One region of the Kitasatospora sp. NPDC051702 genome, then DNA from elsewhere that is predicted to be linked to it. Evidence: riboswitches for the same ligand, from Rfam matches in the RefSeq annotation. Region 1 holds a riboswitch; each other region holds the start of a gene.
The links. A riboswitch is a leader RNA that binds a small molecule or an ion and turns the genes downstream of it on or off. The one in region 1 is predicted to bind cyclic di-AMP.
Positions count from the first base shown of each region.

Region 1 (4,961 bases):
GCGGGTGAACGGCGCCCCCGCAGCCCCACCGGCACCGGTGCTCCCGCCCTCCCCGCCGCGGGCCCGGGCCGGTCGGCGCCCCGGCGGCGGGCTCAGGCCGAGGGCCAGGAGCGCAGGCCGGTGGTGAGGGTGCTGATCAGCCGGTCGTGGGTGGTGGTGAGGTCCTCGGCGAGCTGGAAGGCGCCGGCGATGGAGAGCGAGGCGAAGCCGTGGGCGACGGAGCGGACGGTGCGCGCCGCGTGGATCACCTCCGGGCCGTCGAGGCCGTACTCCCGGAGGACGGCGATGATCACGCCCACCAGCCGGGCCGCCGCGCGGGAGAGGTCGTCGTCGGGCTGCGGGGCCTGGGGCAGCGCGGCGTAGCGGTGCGGGTGCTCGGCGGCGTACGCGTGGTAGGCGCGCAGGACGGCGGCGACGGCGTCGTCCCCGCTGCGGCCGACGGCGGCCTCGGCCAGCCGGTCCGCGAGCTCCTCGGTGACCCGGACGGCGAGCAGCCGGCGCAGCTCGGCGAGCCCGCCGCTGACGTGCTTGTAGAGCGAGGGGGTGGCGACCCCGGCCCGGGCCGCGACGGCGGCCAGGGTGAGGGCTTCGGAGCCCTGTTCGTCGATGAGGGCGAGGGCGTGGCCGACGACCTGGTCGGGGGTCAGTCCTACTCGGGGCATGGTGCGGTCTCTCCGTGGACGGGCGGACGGGCGGGCGGGCGGTGCGGACGACCGGGGCGGGCCCGGGCGCGGCGGGGCGGACCGGGCTCGGGCGAGCGGGCCCGCGGCCGGGGCCGGGCGTCAGGCGTCAGGCGAGCTCGGCGAGGAAGGGCAGCAGGGCGCCGGCGGTGGCCTCCGGGGCGTCGGCCATCGGGTAGTGGCCGGATCCCTCGATCATGACCTTCCGGGCGCCGAGCGCCGCGGTCTGCCGGTCGGCGACGGCCTCCGGGTCGGGGAAGTCGGGGTCCTTGCCGCCCATGACGACGAGCGCGGGGCAGCGGACGGCGGCGGTCCAGCCGATCGGCGCGGAGTCGCCGGAGACGTGTCCGCGGGTGGCCGTCCGGCGGCCCGGGGTGCGCATGGCGGCGACGAGTCCGTCGACGTAGGCGTCGAAGTCGGCGGGCCTGGCACCGGGGAAGGCGAGCTTGCGGTGGTAGAAGCCCCAGAAGGCCGGCCAGTGGACGATCAGGGCGCCCATCGCGCGGACGACGCCGCGCATGAGGGCGTTGGCCGGGGGGTTCTCGACGAAGGCGTCGATAAGGGCGATCCCGGCGACCCGCTGCGGGGCGTCACCGGCGACCTTGACGACGGTCGCGCCGGTGTAGGAGTTGCCGACGAGCACGGCGCGTTCGATGCCGAGGTGGTTCAGCAGGGCCAGGACGTCGGTGGCGATGGCGGCGGGTGAGTAGTCGTCCCAGACGATCGACGACTCGCCGAAGCCGCGCAGGTCCATGGTGATGACGCGGTGGCCGGCGGCGGTCAGCAGCGGGTGCAGGTGCCGGTAGGCGGCGCGGGTGTCGAGCATCCCGGGGAGCAGGACGACGGGGGCGCCGTCGCCCTGCCGGGTGTCGTCGTAGGCGATGCGCCCGCCGGGGACGTCGAGGTACTGGGTGCTGGTGGCGCTGGTGGCGTTCATGGTGGGCCTCCTGGGACCGCCGCTGCGGGTCGTCGGCGTCTGCCGATAGCCATAAAGCTAAGGCTAATAGCCTTAGCCGTCAAGCCCTCGGTGCCGTCCGCCCCCGGGGTCCCGCGGTGCCCGCTCAGACCCCGTCGACCTTGAACGGGTCGTGCTCGCTGAGCAGCTTCTCCAGCCGGGCCTGGTCCACCCGGGTGACGATCTCGTTGGTCTCCTGCCGGTCCCGGACCACCTTGGCGAGCGTGAAGGACGAGGTGACGGTGTAGAGGAGCCCGATCGCCAGGAAGGCGCGGGTCCAGCCGCCGACCGGCAGGTAGGCGATCCCGACGGCGAGGGCTCCGCCGGACAGCGCGAAGGAGAGCACGGCCTGGATGTAGTACGCGGCCGTGGTGCGGGACTGCATCGGTGCGTTCATGGCGTCAGGATGCGGCGGGGTGATCGGTCCGCACATGAGTAGGCGTACTCAGATGGGGGGTCGTTCGCTGACGTTCGATCACGTCGAGCGGCTCAATGCCGGTCAATGGGGACAAAACCCGCCATCACCTACCAGAGCGCCCTGGTCATCTGCGGTCGTCCCGGGCGGACGGCTTGGAATCGGGGCGCCCTAGGATTAACGTTTGATAACGCAGCGCGGTCGTCAACGCCGTACCCAGACGGCACCGTGCGCCGTCGCCTAATCCCGCCGGCCGGCCTCCGGGCAGGCCAGGGAGCCGGGGAACCACGTTCCTTGGGGTGAATCGGCGGGGCCCAGGCCCGGCCGTAGGAGACCTTCCTGCTCCGAACCCGTCAGCTAACCCGGTAGGCGCGAAGGAAGGAAAGGAGCGCGCCTCCGTGGCGTCGACGCACACCCCGGCACACCCGGCCGGCCCCGCAGCCGGTACCCGGCTCCTCGACCACCCCGGCATGGCCGACCTGGAGCACCCCGCCCCGGAAGCCGACGCCAACCGGCACCGGATGCCGCGTCAGACCCGCGGAGCCTCCCCGCTGCTCGGCGTCACCGCCGTCGCGGCCACCCTGGGCGCCACCGGCTTCGCCTCCGCCACCCCGGCTGCCGCGCCCGCCGTCGAGGCCCCCGACGAGACCCCGGTCGCCCTCTCCGCCGACCCCGGGCTCGCGCTCGCCGCCCGGATCCAGCAGCAGGCCGACAGCCAGCGCACCGCCGCCGAGGAGGGCGCCCGCGTCCAGGCCGCCAAGGAGGCCGAGGCCAAGGCCGCCGCCAAGGAGGCCGAGGCCAAGCGGGCCGCCGAGGAGGCCGAGCGGGCCAAGGCCGCCGCCCTCACCCTGCCGGTGAAGGACTACAACCTCTCCGCCCACTACGGCCAGAGCGCCCGCTACTGGGCCCACCTGCACACCGGTCTGGACTTCGCCGCCGACACCGGGACCCCGGTCTTCGCGGTCGGCCAGGGCACCATCACCTCGGCCGGCTGGTCCGGTTCGTACGGCTACCGGATCGTCGAGACCCTGCCCGACGGCACCGAGATCTGGTACTGCCACCTCTCCTCGATCATCAAGGGCTCCGGCAAGGTCACCTCCGGCCAGCAGATCGGCAAGGTCGGCGCCACCGGCAACGTCACCGGCCCCCACCTGCACCTGGAGGTCCGCCCCGGCGGCGGCGCCCCGGTCGACCCGGAGACCTGGCTGGAGCAGCGCGGCCTCACCCCCTGAGCCGATCCTCCCGCCGGCACCCGCTGAGCCGGCACCCGCCGGCCCCCGCCGACCCCCGTCGACCGCGGCGGGCCGCGGTGGACCCGAACGGACCGGAGCCCCGGCCGCACGCGTGCGGCCGGGGCTCCGGCACGGCGCCCCGCGGGCGGCTACTCCTGCGGCAGCGCCGCCAGGTAGGCGTCGATCTCCTCCTGCCCCGGCTCCGGTGCGAGGTCCGGGAACTCCTCCAGCAGCAGCCGCGCCAGCCCCGGGACGGTCCACTCGCCGCACAGGTCGAGCGCGGCCTGCGCCGCAGCCTCCTCGAACTCCCCGAAGTCACCGGACAGTTCGTCCGGCATCGGCCGGCCCGCGGCGGTCAGCTCCGCCAGGTTGCGGTAGCTGCGCCGCATCAGCCCCTGCTCCAGCAGCCGGCGCGCGCCGTCCGTCGCCATGCCGACCGACAGCACCCGGGCCGGCCCCCAGCCCTGCTCGTCCAGCTCGTCCAGCCAGCCGGTCGGGACCAGCGCGGCGATCGCGGCCAGCCGCTCCTCCTCCGCCAGCTCCCGGAAGCCGTCCAGCCAGGCCCGCACCGCCGCCGGGTCCGCGACGTCCACCTCGTACGCGTGCAGCAGCAGCGCGTACAGCCGGGGCCAGGTCACCAGGTCGGCCCGGCGCAGCAGTCCGGCCGCGACCTCGCCCTGCCACTCGGCCTCGGCGTGCAGCCGCTCCTGCCGCTTGGCGTTCAGCCGCCGGGCCGCCCGCTGGTGGTCCACCAGCAGCTCGACCGCGGCGCCGTACGCCAGCGGGTCCGTCTCCGGCCCGGGCTGGACGTAGAGGTGGAGACGCTCGTAGAGCAGGTGCTCCACCGCGTTCGAGGTCAGCTCGGGCCAGCCGTCGTGCATCCTGCCCCCGCCCAGCTCCAGCAGGGCCAGGACGGCTCGCAGCGGCCCCTCGGCCACCGGGACGCGGCCCTCCGCCGCCGCCCAGGCGAGCAGGTCGGCGGCCCTGGTGCGCGGGGCGAGCCGCAGGTCTTCGTCGTTCATAGCCCGAACGGTAACCGCTGGCCGGGGGTAGGGTCGCCAGCCATGGTCCCCGTACGACTCACCGGCTCCCGGCTGGCCATCCGCGAGTACCACCACACCCCCGGGGACGTGGACGCGCTGCACGCGCTGTTCGGCGACCCGGAGGTCACCCGGTACCTCCCGTTCGACCCCTGGGACCGCGAGACCTGCGCCGACCAGATCGAGCTCTACCTGGAGGAGGCGCTCGCGCGGGAACGGCGGACGTACCAGCTCGCCGTCACCCGGCGCGAGGACGCCGAGGACCCGGCGGACGCCACCCCGATCGCCCACGCCTCCCTGACCCTCGGCACCGGCCGCTGCGCCGAGCTCGGCTACGCGGTCGGCCGCGGGGCCCGCGGACGCGGTCACGCGGGCGAGATCGTCGGCCTGCTCTGCGGGCTGGCCTTCGGCGCCCTCGGCCTGCGCCGCCTCACCGCCCGGGTCGACGTGGACAACCGGGCCTCCGCCGCGGTGCTCACCCGGCTCGGGTTCCGGGCGCAGGGGCCGGTCCGACACGACCCGCCCGGGGGCGGCGTCCGGTCCGGCGCGCACCGGTACGCGCTGACCACCGGGGAGTGGGCCGGCCCGGCCGGCCGGCGCACGAGGCCGACCCGGCTCGGCTGACCCCGCCGGGCCGAC
Region 1 covers NZ_JBFAZB010000068.1:16,693-21,653, forward strand. The annotation lists gene AB0N04_RS35815 (TetR-like C-terminal domain-containing protein) at 93-662, opposite strand; gene AB0N04_RS35820 (alpha/beta hydrolase) at 790-1,617, opposite strand; gene AB0N04_RS35825 (YiaA/YiaB family inner membrane protein) at 1,742-2,032, opposite strand; cyclic di-AMP (ydaO/yuaA leader) riboswitch at 2,278-2,436, shown strand; gene AB0N04_RS35830 (M23 family metallopeptidase) at 2,449-3,282, shown strand; gene AB0N04_RS35835 (hypothetical protein) at 3,432-4,304, opposite strand; gene AB0N04_RS35840 (GNAT family N-acetyltransferase) at 4,347-4,946, shown strand.

Region 2 (4,961 bases), on a different contig from region 1:
GCGCTGGAGTCGGAGCCGGCCTTCCGGGTGCGGATAGCGGAGCGGCTGCGGCTGGGCCAGCCGGACCTGGTGAAGGCGTTGGAGTCGGGCAGCGTCCCGAGCGCCGCCGATCCGATGGACGTCGCGGCCGCCGCCTACCTGGTGCGCTCGGCGGGCTGGAGCCGGCTGGTCGCCGAGGCCGGCGACGAGGCGGAGCGGGTCGGGGCCGAGGGCGCGGCCGCCGAGGCCGCCCGGCTGGTGGAGAAGCTGCAGGCCGAACTGGCGGAGCTGCGCTCCGCCGCCCGGGCGGACCTGGACCGCCAGCGCGCGGAGTCCGAGGACGTCCGCCGGGAGGCGGAGTCGCTGCGCAAGAAGGTGCGCTCCCTGGAGAGCGACACCCGCCGCGCGCAGGCCGAGACCCGCCGGCTGGCCGGCGAGCTGGAGGCGGTGAAGGCGCAGGCGGCCGCCGAGCGCGGCGCCGCCGAGACCGAGGCGCGCCGCCTGCGGCACCGGGTCGGCGAGTTGGAGACCTCGGCCGAGCAGGCGCGCCGGTCGGCCCGGGAGGGGCGCAGCGTCGAGGACATGCGGCTGCGGCTGCTGCTGGACACCGTGCTGCAGTCGGCGCAGGGGCTGCAGCGGGAGCTGGCGCTGCCGGTCTCGCAGATCCGGCCAGCGGACCTGGTCGAGGCCGTGGTGCCCGGGTCGGCCTCGCCGCACGACGTGGCCCGGCGCGGCCTGGCCGAGGACGACCCGGCGCTGCTGGACCAGCTGCTGGCGATCCCGCAGGTGCACCTGGTGGTGGACGGCTACAACGTGACGAAGACCGGCTATCCGACGCTGCCGCTCGAGCAGCAGCGGCTGCGGCTGCTGGGCGGTCTGGCGATGCTCGCCCAGCGCACCCAGGCGGAGGTCACCTGCGTGTTCGACGGGCAGGACCTGGACGTCCCGGTGATCATGGCGCCACCGCGCGGGGTGCGGGTGCGGTTCAGCCGGACCGGCGAGACGGCGGACGAGCTGATCCGGCGTCTGGTGCGGGCCGAGCCGCAGGGCCGTCCGGTGGTGGTGGTGTCCACCGACCGCGAGGTGGCCGAGGGCGTGCGGAAGGCGGGCGCACGCCCGGTGGCGTCGGTGCTGCTGCTGAACCGCCTGGCGCGGCCCTGAACCCCGCCCGGGCGGGATGACGGCTGGTCAGCGACCGGTTCGGGGTGGTGTGGGGATCTCGTGAAGTCAGCGGGAGGGTGGAGTTCACGCCATCGGGGGAGTGGAAAATCCCTTGGATCTTCACTAGGGTCTGGCGTCAAACCTATTTTCCGGATTCTCACCTGATCGGGTGAGGCCGATGGAAGAAGGAGCCGGTCCTTGGCCTCCCACCGCCGTCCCAAGCAGCCGAGCCGCGCGCGGGTCTCCGTGCTCACCGCTGCTGCTGCGACCGCGGTCGCCCTCTCCGCCCAGGTGGCCGCGCACGCCGCGCCCCAGCCGAACAAGACGGACGTCAAGGCGCAGATCGACCAGCTCCAGCAGGAGCAGGAGCAGGCGGCCGAGAAGTACAACGGCGCCAAGGAGCGGTCCGACCAGCTCCGCAAGCAGGCCGACCAGCTGCAGGACCAGGTGGCCCGCAGCCAGGAGCAGATGACCCAGCTGCAGACGGGCCTGGCCGAGGTGGCGGGCGAGCAGTACCGCACCGGCGGCATCGACCCGTCCGTCCAGCTGATGCTCTCCTCCGACCCGTCCGGGTACCTGGACAAGGCCTCCAGCGTCCAGCAGGCCAGCACCAGCCAGGCCGAGGCGCTCAAGGGGCTGCTGGACCAGCAGCGCCGGCTGGACCAGGAGAAGGCCGAGGCCGCCGCCGTGCTGGCCTCGCTGGACTCCACGACCAAGGACCTGAACCAGGCCAAGTCGGACGTCAACCAGAAGCTCAAGGCCGCCCAGGACCTGCTGAACTCGCTCAGCGCCTCCGAGCGGGCCGCGCTGCGCGCCCAGCAGGCGCAGGACGACCGGGCCTCGCGCGGCGCGGACCGGGTCGACCTCAGCAGCCTGCCGCCCGCGAGCGGGTACGCGGCCGTGGCCGTCGCCAAGGCGATGAGCAAGCAGGGTTCGCCGTACGTCTGGGGCGCCACCGGCTCGACCACCTTCGACTGCTCGGGCCTGATGGTCTGGTCGTACGCTCAGGCCGGCGTCTCGCTGCCGCGCACCTCGCAGGAGCAGGGCAACGTCGGCACCCGGGTGCCCTCGCTGGACCAGGCCCAGCCGGGCGACCTGGTGATCTACGGCAGCGACCGGCACCACGTCGGGATGTACATCGGCAACGGCATGGTGGTGCACGCCCCGCACACCGGTGACGTGGTGAAGGTGATGAAGGCCGACGCGATGCCGATCAACACCATCCGCCGGGTCTGACGGCGGGACAGCCGCCGCGGGGCCGTCGCCGGCCCTGTGATCCCCGCCACTCCCGACCGGGGGTGGCGTTCGGATTTCTGCGCGCCCCGGGTTCCTGAACGGCCTTGCGATGAAAGCCGATCAGCTTTGCGTGCGGTGGTGATCACCATCGGTCATATTCACAAATGAACTTGGGTCTTCTTCCATCTTTTTTCTGACAAGGATTTGAACGGATCACGGTTCAGTTACTAGGGTCGTGCCTCGAACCACCGCACTGTCGATCGCCCAGCCAGGGTGGCGGCGGTGGTTTCCGTCGAGTTCGCGAAGCAGCGGGGCAGGCCGAAGGGCCGCCCGGCGGGGAGCCCAGTGGTCGGGGGCGCTGTGGAGCGGAGCCGGGGAACCACGTTCCTCCGGGGTGAATCGGCGTCAGGTCGGCCGGTGGAACGGCCGTGAGGCGCCGTAGGGCCCGCTTCCGGCCCGAACCCGTCAGCTCACCCGGTAGGCGGACGTAGGAAGAAGGAGCCCGCCTTCGTGGCGTCCCATCGTCGTCCCAAGCCCGCCGGCCGCGCCAGGGTGTCGATCCTGACCGGTGTCGCCGCCGCGGCGGTCGCGCTGTCCGCGCAGTCCGGCGCCCACGCCGACCCGCAGCCGACCAAGGACCAGGTCAAGGAGCAGGTCGACCAGCTCAACGAGCAGGCCGAGGTCGCCACCGAGAAGCTCAACGCCGCCCAGGAGAAGCAGCAGGAGCTGCAGAAGCAGGTCACCGGCCTGCAGGACCAGGTGGCGCGGCAGCAGGCGCAGGTGACCGACCTGCAGGGCGGCCTGGCCGAGATCGCCGGCGAGCAGTACCGCAACGGCGGCATATCCCAGACCGTCCAGCTGATGTTCTCCGCGAGCCCGGACAACTTCCTCAACCAGGCCGGCACGCTGAACCAGGCCGGTGACACCCAGAAGGGGCAGCTGAAGCAGCTCCAGGACGAGCAGCGCAAGCTCGACCAGGTGCGCACCGAGGCCCAGGGCAAGCTCGCCGAGATGGAGACCACCACTCAGCAGCTGAAGGCCGCCAAGGACGAGGTCCAGGGCAAGCTCAAGGCCGCGCAGGACCTCCTCAACACGCTGACCGAGCAGGAGCGCCAGGCGCTCCGCGCGGCCGAGGAGAAGGCCGCCGCCGAGGCCAAGGCCAAGGCCGACGCCGCCGCGAAGGCCGCCCAGCAGCAGGCCGCGCAGCAGGCCGCCGACCGCTCCTCGCGGGACAGCAACCGCACCGACCTGAGCGCCCCGACCACCTCGGCGCCCGCCCCCAAGCCGGTCGCCGCCGGCAGCTCCCGCGGTGCCGCGGCGCTGTCCATCGCCGCCACCAAGGTCGGCTCGCCGTACGTCTACGGCGCCACCGGCCCCAGCTCGTTCGACTGCTCGGGCCTGATGGTCTGGGCGTTCAACCAGGCCGGCGTGTCGCTCCCGCGGACCTCGCAGGAGCAGGCCGGTGCCGGCACCCGGATCGGCAGCGACCTCTCCCAGGCGCAGCCCGGCGACCTGCTCATCTTCTACAGCGACGCCCACCACGTGGGGATCTACGCCGGCAACGGCCAGGTGCTGCACGCGCCCAAGCCGGGTGCGTCGGTGCGCTACGAGGCGGTCTCCAACATGCCGCTGGCCTCCATCGTGCGGGTCTGATCCCCGCTCCGGAGCACCCGGGCCCGGCCCTCCGTCACGGAGGGCCGGGCCTGCGGCTTTTCCACCGGGCACGGACGGATGTCCGATTGGTGGTCGAATATTCGGGTCCGGAGGGGTTTGGACTCGCTTGCCCGGACTCGCTAACGTCTGCCACCGGACTCCCGCTTCCAGACCGCCCACCGGGTGCGGCGGCGGGGCCGTGCCGCAGGACTGGAGCCGCCGCCGCCATGCCCGTGCACCGCCGTTCCCAACTGCTCGCCCGTGCGCTGGTGCTGACCGCGGCCGCCACCACCGCCCTGGGCGTCACGACCGGCGGCAGTGCCCAGGCCGCCCCCGGGGCGCCCGAGCCGCCCAGCCGCAAGGACGTCAAGGCGCAGGTCGAACAGCTCTACGACGAGGCCGAGCAGGCGTCCGAGCGGTACAACGCCGCGCTGGAGGCCCAGCAGCGCCTCCAGGGCGAGACGACCGCCCTCCAGGGCGAGATCGCCGTCGGCCAGGAACAGCTCAACCAGCTGCGCGGCGACCTGGCGAGCGTGGCCGGCGCCGAGTACCGCGGCGGCGGCCTGGCACAGACCGTCCAGCTGATGCTCTCCACCGACCCCGAGGGCTACCTGACCCGGGCCCGCACCCTGGACCAGGCCGCCGAGCGGCAGCAGGAGACCCTGCACGAGCTGGTCACCCGCCAGCGCCGGCTCGACCAGCGCCGCACCGAGACCTCCGGCAAGCTCGCCGAACTGGAACAGGCCCGCCGCTCGCTCGCCGAGGGCAAGCAGCAGGTCCAGCAGCGGCTCGCCAAGGCGCAGCGGCTGCTCAACAGCCTGGGCGCCGCCGAGCGCGCCCGGCTGGCCGCCCAGGACGCCAGGGACGCCGAGCAGCGGGCCACCCGTGGCACCGACCGGCTGGACCTCGGCAGCGCCCCGCCCGCCTCCGAG
Region 2 covers NZ_JBFAZB010000003.1:168,992-173,952, forward strand. The annotation lists gene AB0N04_RS04285 (NYN domain-containing protein) at 1-1,140, shown strand, start outside; gene AB0N04_RS04290 (NlpC/P60 family protein) at 1,339-2,376, shown strand; cyclic di-AMP (ydaO/yuaA leader) riboswitch at 2,723-2,876, shown strand; gene AB0N04_RS04295 (NlpC/P60 family protein) at 2,887-4,029, shown strand; gene AB0N04_RS04300 (NlpC/P60 family protein) at 4,257-4,961, shown strand, end outside.
Region 2: another riboswitch for cyclic di-AMP. It lies ahead of AB0N04_RS04295 (NlpC/P60 family protein); the one in region 1 lies ahead of AB0N04_RS35830 (M23 family metallopeptidase).

Region 3 (4,961 bases), on a different contig from region 1:
GGGCACCGGCGACACCGGACCGGTGGTCATCCACAACAAGGCGGACGCCTCCGGGCGCCTGCTCGTGGAGACGATCGGCCACGCCTCCGTCAAGGGCGGCGGCGCGATGGGCCGCGAGCCCGCCCAGTCGGGGGAGATCCGCAAGGTGCGGATCGACGGCGCGGTCAGTCGCCTCTCCACCGAGGGCTACGTCTACCTGCCGCCGCAGTACTTCCAGCCGGAGTACGCGCAGAAGCAGTTCCCGGCGGTGATCGTGAGCACCGGGTTCCCGGGGATCGCCGAGAACCTGATCACGCGCTTCAACTACCCCGGCGCGGCGCTCAAGCTGCTCCAGGAGGGCCGGATGCAGCCGACCGTCATGGTCCTGGTGCGCCCCTCGCCCGCCCTGCCGCAGGACACCGAGTGCGAGGACATCCCGGGCGGCGCGCAGTCCGACACCTACTTCACCAAGGACGTCCCCTCGGCGATCCAGGCGAGCTACCGGGTCTCCGCGGACCCGCAGGCCTGGGCCTTCATGGGCAACTCCACCGGTGGCTACTGCGCGCTCAAGCTGGCCATGCGCCACCCCGACGTCTTCCCGACGGCCGTCGCGCTCTCCGCCTACTACGACGCGGCGGACGACCCGACCACGGGGGACCTGTTCGGCGGCAGCAGCCAGCGCCGAAACGAGGCGAACCTGTTGTGGCGGCTGAAGAACCTGCCGCAGCCGAAGGTGTCCGTGCTCCTCGCCGGCACCAAGAAGGGCGACGGCGACTACCGGCGCGAGACCGAGGCCTTCGTCGACGCGGTGAAGGACCCGATGAAGGTGTCCTACAGCATGCTGGAGAACGGCGGCCACAACTTCGAGACGTGGAGCGCGCTGCTGCCCTCCTCGCTCGAGTGGCTGTCCCAGCACCTCAAGGTGCCCAACCAGACCGTCTGAGCCCCGGTCCGACCGGCCCAGGCCCGAGCCCGGCCCAGGCCCGAGCCCGGCCCAGGCCCGACCGACCCCTGACCGTAACGGCTCCGGACCGCAACGGCCCCGGACCGCAGCGGCCCCCGGCCGGACCGCCCGGACCGATCGGTCAGGCCACCCGCTCCAGGGTCCCGGTGTGCAGCTCGCCCACCCGGCCGCCCTCGCCCTCGAATGTCCAGAAGGCGCGGACCGTCAGCCTGCCGAGGTCCATCACGTGGCTGACGGTGATCCCGCTCTGCTCCGTCCAGCTGACGAAGTAGATCTCCGGCGCCACCTCGGCGACGTGCAGCCGCACGTCCTCCCACTGGCCCGCGGACTCGCCGAGGCCCTCCCAGCGCAGCCGCGTGCCGTCGGCCGAGTAGGCGTTGCGGAAGGCCGCGCCGTTGTCGGCCCGGAAGAGGTAGGTGCGGCCGGCGAAGGCGGGCAGGGGCGCGGTCATGGTGGGGCGGTACCTCGTTCCCGGTGGGGTGCGCACGGGTGGTCCGTGGGGTCTTGTGCACTGCGGAAGATGTCGGACCTCCAATTTATCCGACCGGGCGAGCCCGGCGGGTGCAGTTGTGCCGGGCGCGGCCGGGGGAGTCGGCCGCGCCGGAGGGCGCACCGGGCGGGCGCCCGCCGGACGTCCCTCGGCGGCACCGGCGAGCCGTCCTCCGGTCGCCGGGCGCCGGCGGCGCAGGCCGGGAGCCGGGTGGACGCCCGGCTCGGCCGAGGGGATGATCAACTCGACCGCCACGCAGCGTCGTTGATCGACACCACTGTGAGCTGCGTGACAACCCGCCCGGCAGAGTTGTCCGTTCACGGACGGTCTGCCTAGCCTGCAACGGCCGTCCGCCACGCGGACCCCGCCGCCGGGACGCCGAGTCCCGTCCACCCGCCGGCGGGCAACCGAGGACCACAGTGGACGGGAGCGGGGGAACCAAGGTCAGCGCCCGGCCCGCACGCTCTCCCGCGTGCGGGTCGCGGCTAGGGGTGAAGCCGCTCCCACCGGCGGCCGGGCAACTGCAGCCCGAACCCGACAGCTCACCTCGCAGGCGTCGCAGAGGACACCCCATGCACCAGCCTGCCCTCCGGCGCCGCACGCCGCGCCACGCCCGCCCGGCCCACCGGGGCCGCTTCGCCGCCCTCGCCGCCACCGGGGCGGTCGCCGTCAGCGGTGCCGGTCTGCTGGGCCTCCCGGCGACCGTCGCCGCCCACGCCGCCACCACCCCGACCGTCACCCAGGACCGGCTGGCCCCCGCGACGATGGTCGCCAACAAGGCCGCCACCGCCTCGCTGACCGTCCACTCCTCGGCCTGCGTCACCGCGAAGACGGTGGGTGTGGGCGTGCGCGACGCGCGCGGCACCAACCTGGACTTCCCCGGCAACCTCTCCAACGTGCAGATCTGCCCGAGCGGGCTGTCCTTCACCAGCGGTGCCCGCGCGCTGCCGGCCGGGACGTACAGCCAGTTCGGCTTCTGGCAGGACCTCGGCGGCGCCTGGCACAACCTGCCCTCGCAGCAGCTGGTGGTCTCCGGCACGGCGACCCCGACCCCGGCTCCCACCGCGACCCCCACCGCCACCCCGACGCCGTCCCCCACCGGCACCCCCGGTGCCACGGCGAGCCCCTCGGCGGGCACCCCGGCCTCCCCGGTCGCGGGCAAGGCGCTGACCTGGTCCGACGAGTTCAACAGCTCGATCACCTGGGGCTCGCGCTGGGTCGGTGACAAGAGCACCGCCTACAGGTACGGGAACCACAACCCGGACGACAACAAGCTCGACCTGCTGAACAAGAACAACGTCAGCGTCGCCAACGGGGTCGCCACCTTCACGGCCGCGCCGAGCGGCACCACCCTGGAGAACGGCAAGCAGGCCTGGAACGCGGGCTTCCTGACCACCGAGGGCTCCAGCGAGGGCTTCCGGGTCAAGACCGGCGACTACGCCGAGACCCGGGTCAAGCTGCCGTCCGGTTCCGGTGCCTGGCCGGCCCTGTGGACCTGGAAGAACGGCAACGGGGAGATCGACTCCTTCGAGTACCACCCCGACAACCCGAACCTGCTGGAGCTGACCAACCACGTCAACCCCGGCAACGCCAAGTACTACACCGACGCCGGTGCCGTCGCGAAGGACCAGTGGGTGACGATCGGCACCTACTACGGCGCCAACTCGGTCGACTGGTACGTCAACGGCGTCAAGGTCTTCTCGGACGGCAAGGGCGTCGGCGCCAACTGGTCGGCGTACCTGATCCTCAACCTCTCGGTGTGCGCGGGGCAGTACCACCCGGCGCCGCAGGGGACCACGCCGCTCAGCATGGCCGCGGACTACGTCCGGGTCTACCGCTGACGCGTGAGCCGTCGGGTCCAGCCGCTCGGGCCCGACGGCTCACGTGATCACCGCCGGCAGCCCGTTCCCGGCTGCTGACGCCCGAGCGCCCGGGGCCGACCACTCGGCCCCGGGCGCTCGGGCGTACCGGCTCAGTCGTTGGTCGTCTCGACCACCCTGATCTCGAACGGCTTCCGGTTGTTGGTCTCGTCCTTGTCGTCCGCGCCGCGCACCGCGACCCAGCCGCCCTGGAGGGTGCCGAGCGGGAGGTCGGGGGAGAGGCGGACCGGGACGAGCGCGGTCGCGCTGCGCCCCGACTTCAGCCCCGCGGGGAAGACGCAGCGCACCCGGTGGCCGTTCTGGAACACCTCGCAGTCCTCGGGGAAGAACGGCTCCTCGGGGGTGACCCCCTCCGGCAGGGTGACCACGACGGTGAACGGCGAGGCGGTGGTGTCGGGGCCGCCGTTCCCGACGAATGCGTGGATCGTCGTGCTGCCACCGGGCGGAGCGGGGTCCGGGTCGATCCGGACCACCTCCAGGTCGGAGTTCGAGGGCTTGACCAGGGCCGCGCCGACGTCCACCACCGGCCGCGGCTCGGGGCGGCGCAGCGCCCAGGACGGCCCGGCGGCCAGCACCGCCACCGCGCAACCCGCCGCCACCACGGCGACCAGCCCGGCCCCACCGACCCCGCCGGATCCCCGACGCCCCGTGCTCCTGCGTTCCATCGCGACTCACCCGTGCCCTTGCGCTCCGGCGGCCCGCGCCGTCGCGCGCCGCGCCCGCACCCAGGGTGGCGGGGCGGCCGCCGGGGGCCCGGACAACCCGCCAGCCGTTCGCCTGGACGGGCGCACCGGTGCACCGGAAGTCGGCTCGTCGGACCTCCGGCGCACCGGGGGCCGTCCGGCCTGCGGCGCATCCGGGGTCAGGCCGGCCTCCGGCGCACCGGGAGAGGGGCTGAGCCCGTTCAGGGAGCCAGGACCTGCCCCAGCCGGGCCGCGATGTGGTGCATCACCGGGACGAGCGCGGAGGCGCCGGCCTGCTCCTCCAGCGCGCGGATCCGGGCCTCGGGGCCGGAGACGGAGAGCGCGGTGGGCGTGGGCGCGCCCGGTACGGCGAGCGCGATGCAGCGCACGCCGATCTCCTGCTCCTGGTCGTCGACCACGTAGCCGCGCTCGCGCGCCTCGGCGAGCTGCTCCAGCAGCTCCTGCGGGTCGGTGACGGTGTACTCGGTGTGCGCGGGCAGCGGGTTGGGGCCGAGCACCGCGCGCGCCTCCTCCTCGGGCAGCTGGGCGAGCAACGCCTTGCCGACGCCGGTGCAGTGCGGCTGCACCCGCCGGCCGACCTCGGTGAACATCCGCATCGAGCGCCGCGACTGCACCTGCCCGACGTAGACCACCTCGCCGCCCTCCAGCACCGCCAGGTTGGCGGTCTCGCCGGTGGCCTCCATGAGTTCGGCCAGGTAGGGACGGGCCCAGCTGCCGAGCAGGCGGCCGGCCGTCTCGCCGAGGCGGATCAGCCGGGGGCCGAGGGTGTAGCGGCGCGCGGTGTCCTGGCGCACATAGCCCTGCTGGACGAGGGTACGAACCAGGCGGTGGATGGTCGGCATCGGCAGGCCGGAGCTGGTGGAGAGCTCGCTGAGCGTGGCGACACCACCGGAGTCGGCCAGCGCCTCCAGGAGCTGGAAGGCGCGCTCGACGGACTGCACGCC
Region 3 covers NZ_JBFAZB010000001.1:369,581-374,541, forward strand. The annotation lists gene AB0N04_RS01555 (alpha/beta hydrolase-fold protein) at 1-922, shown strand, start outside; gene AB0N04_RS01560 (MoaF N-terminal domain-containing protein) at 1,065-1,394, opposite strand; cyclic di-AMP (ydaO/yuaA leader) riboswitch at 1,839-1,997, shown strand; gene AB0N04_RS01565 (glycoside hydrolase family 16 protein) at 2,006-3,274, shown strand; gene AB0N04_RS01570 (hypothetical protein) at 3,406-3,978, opposite strand; gene AB0N04_RS01575 (IclR family transcriptional regulator) at 4,218-4,961, opposite strand, start outside.
Region 3: another riboswitch for cyclic di-AMP. It lies ahead of AB0N04_RS01565 (glycoside hydrolase family 16 protein); the one in region 1 lies ahead of AB0N04_RS35830 (M23 family metallopeptidase).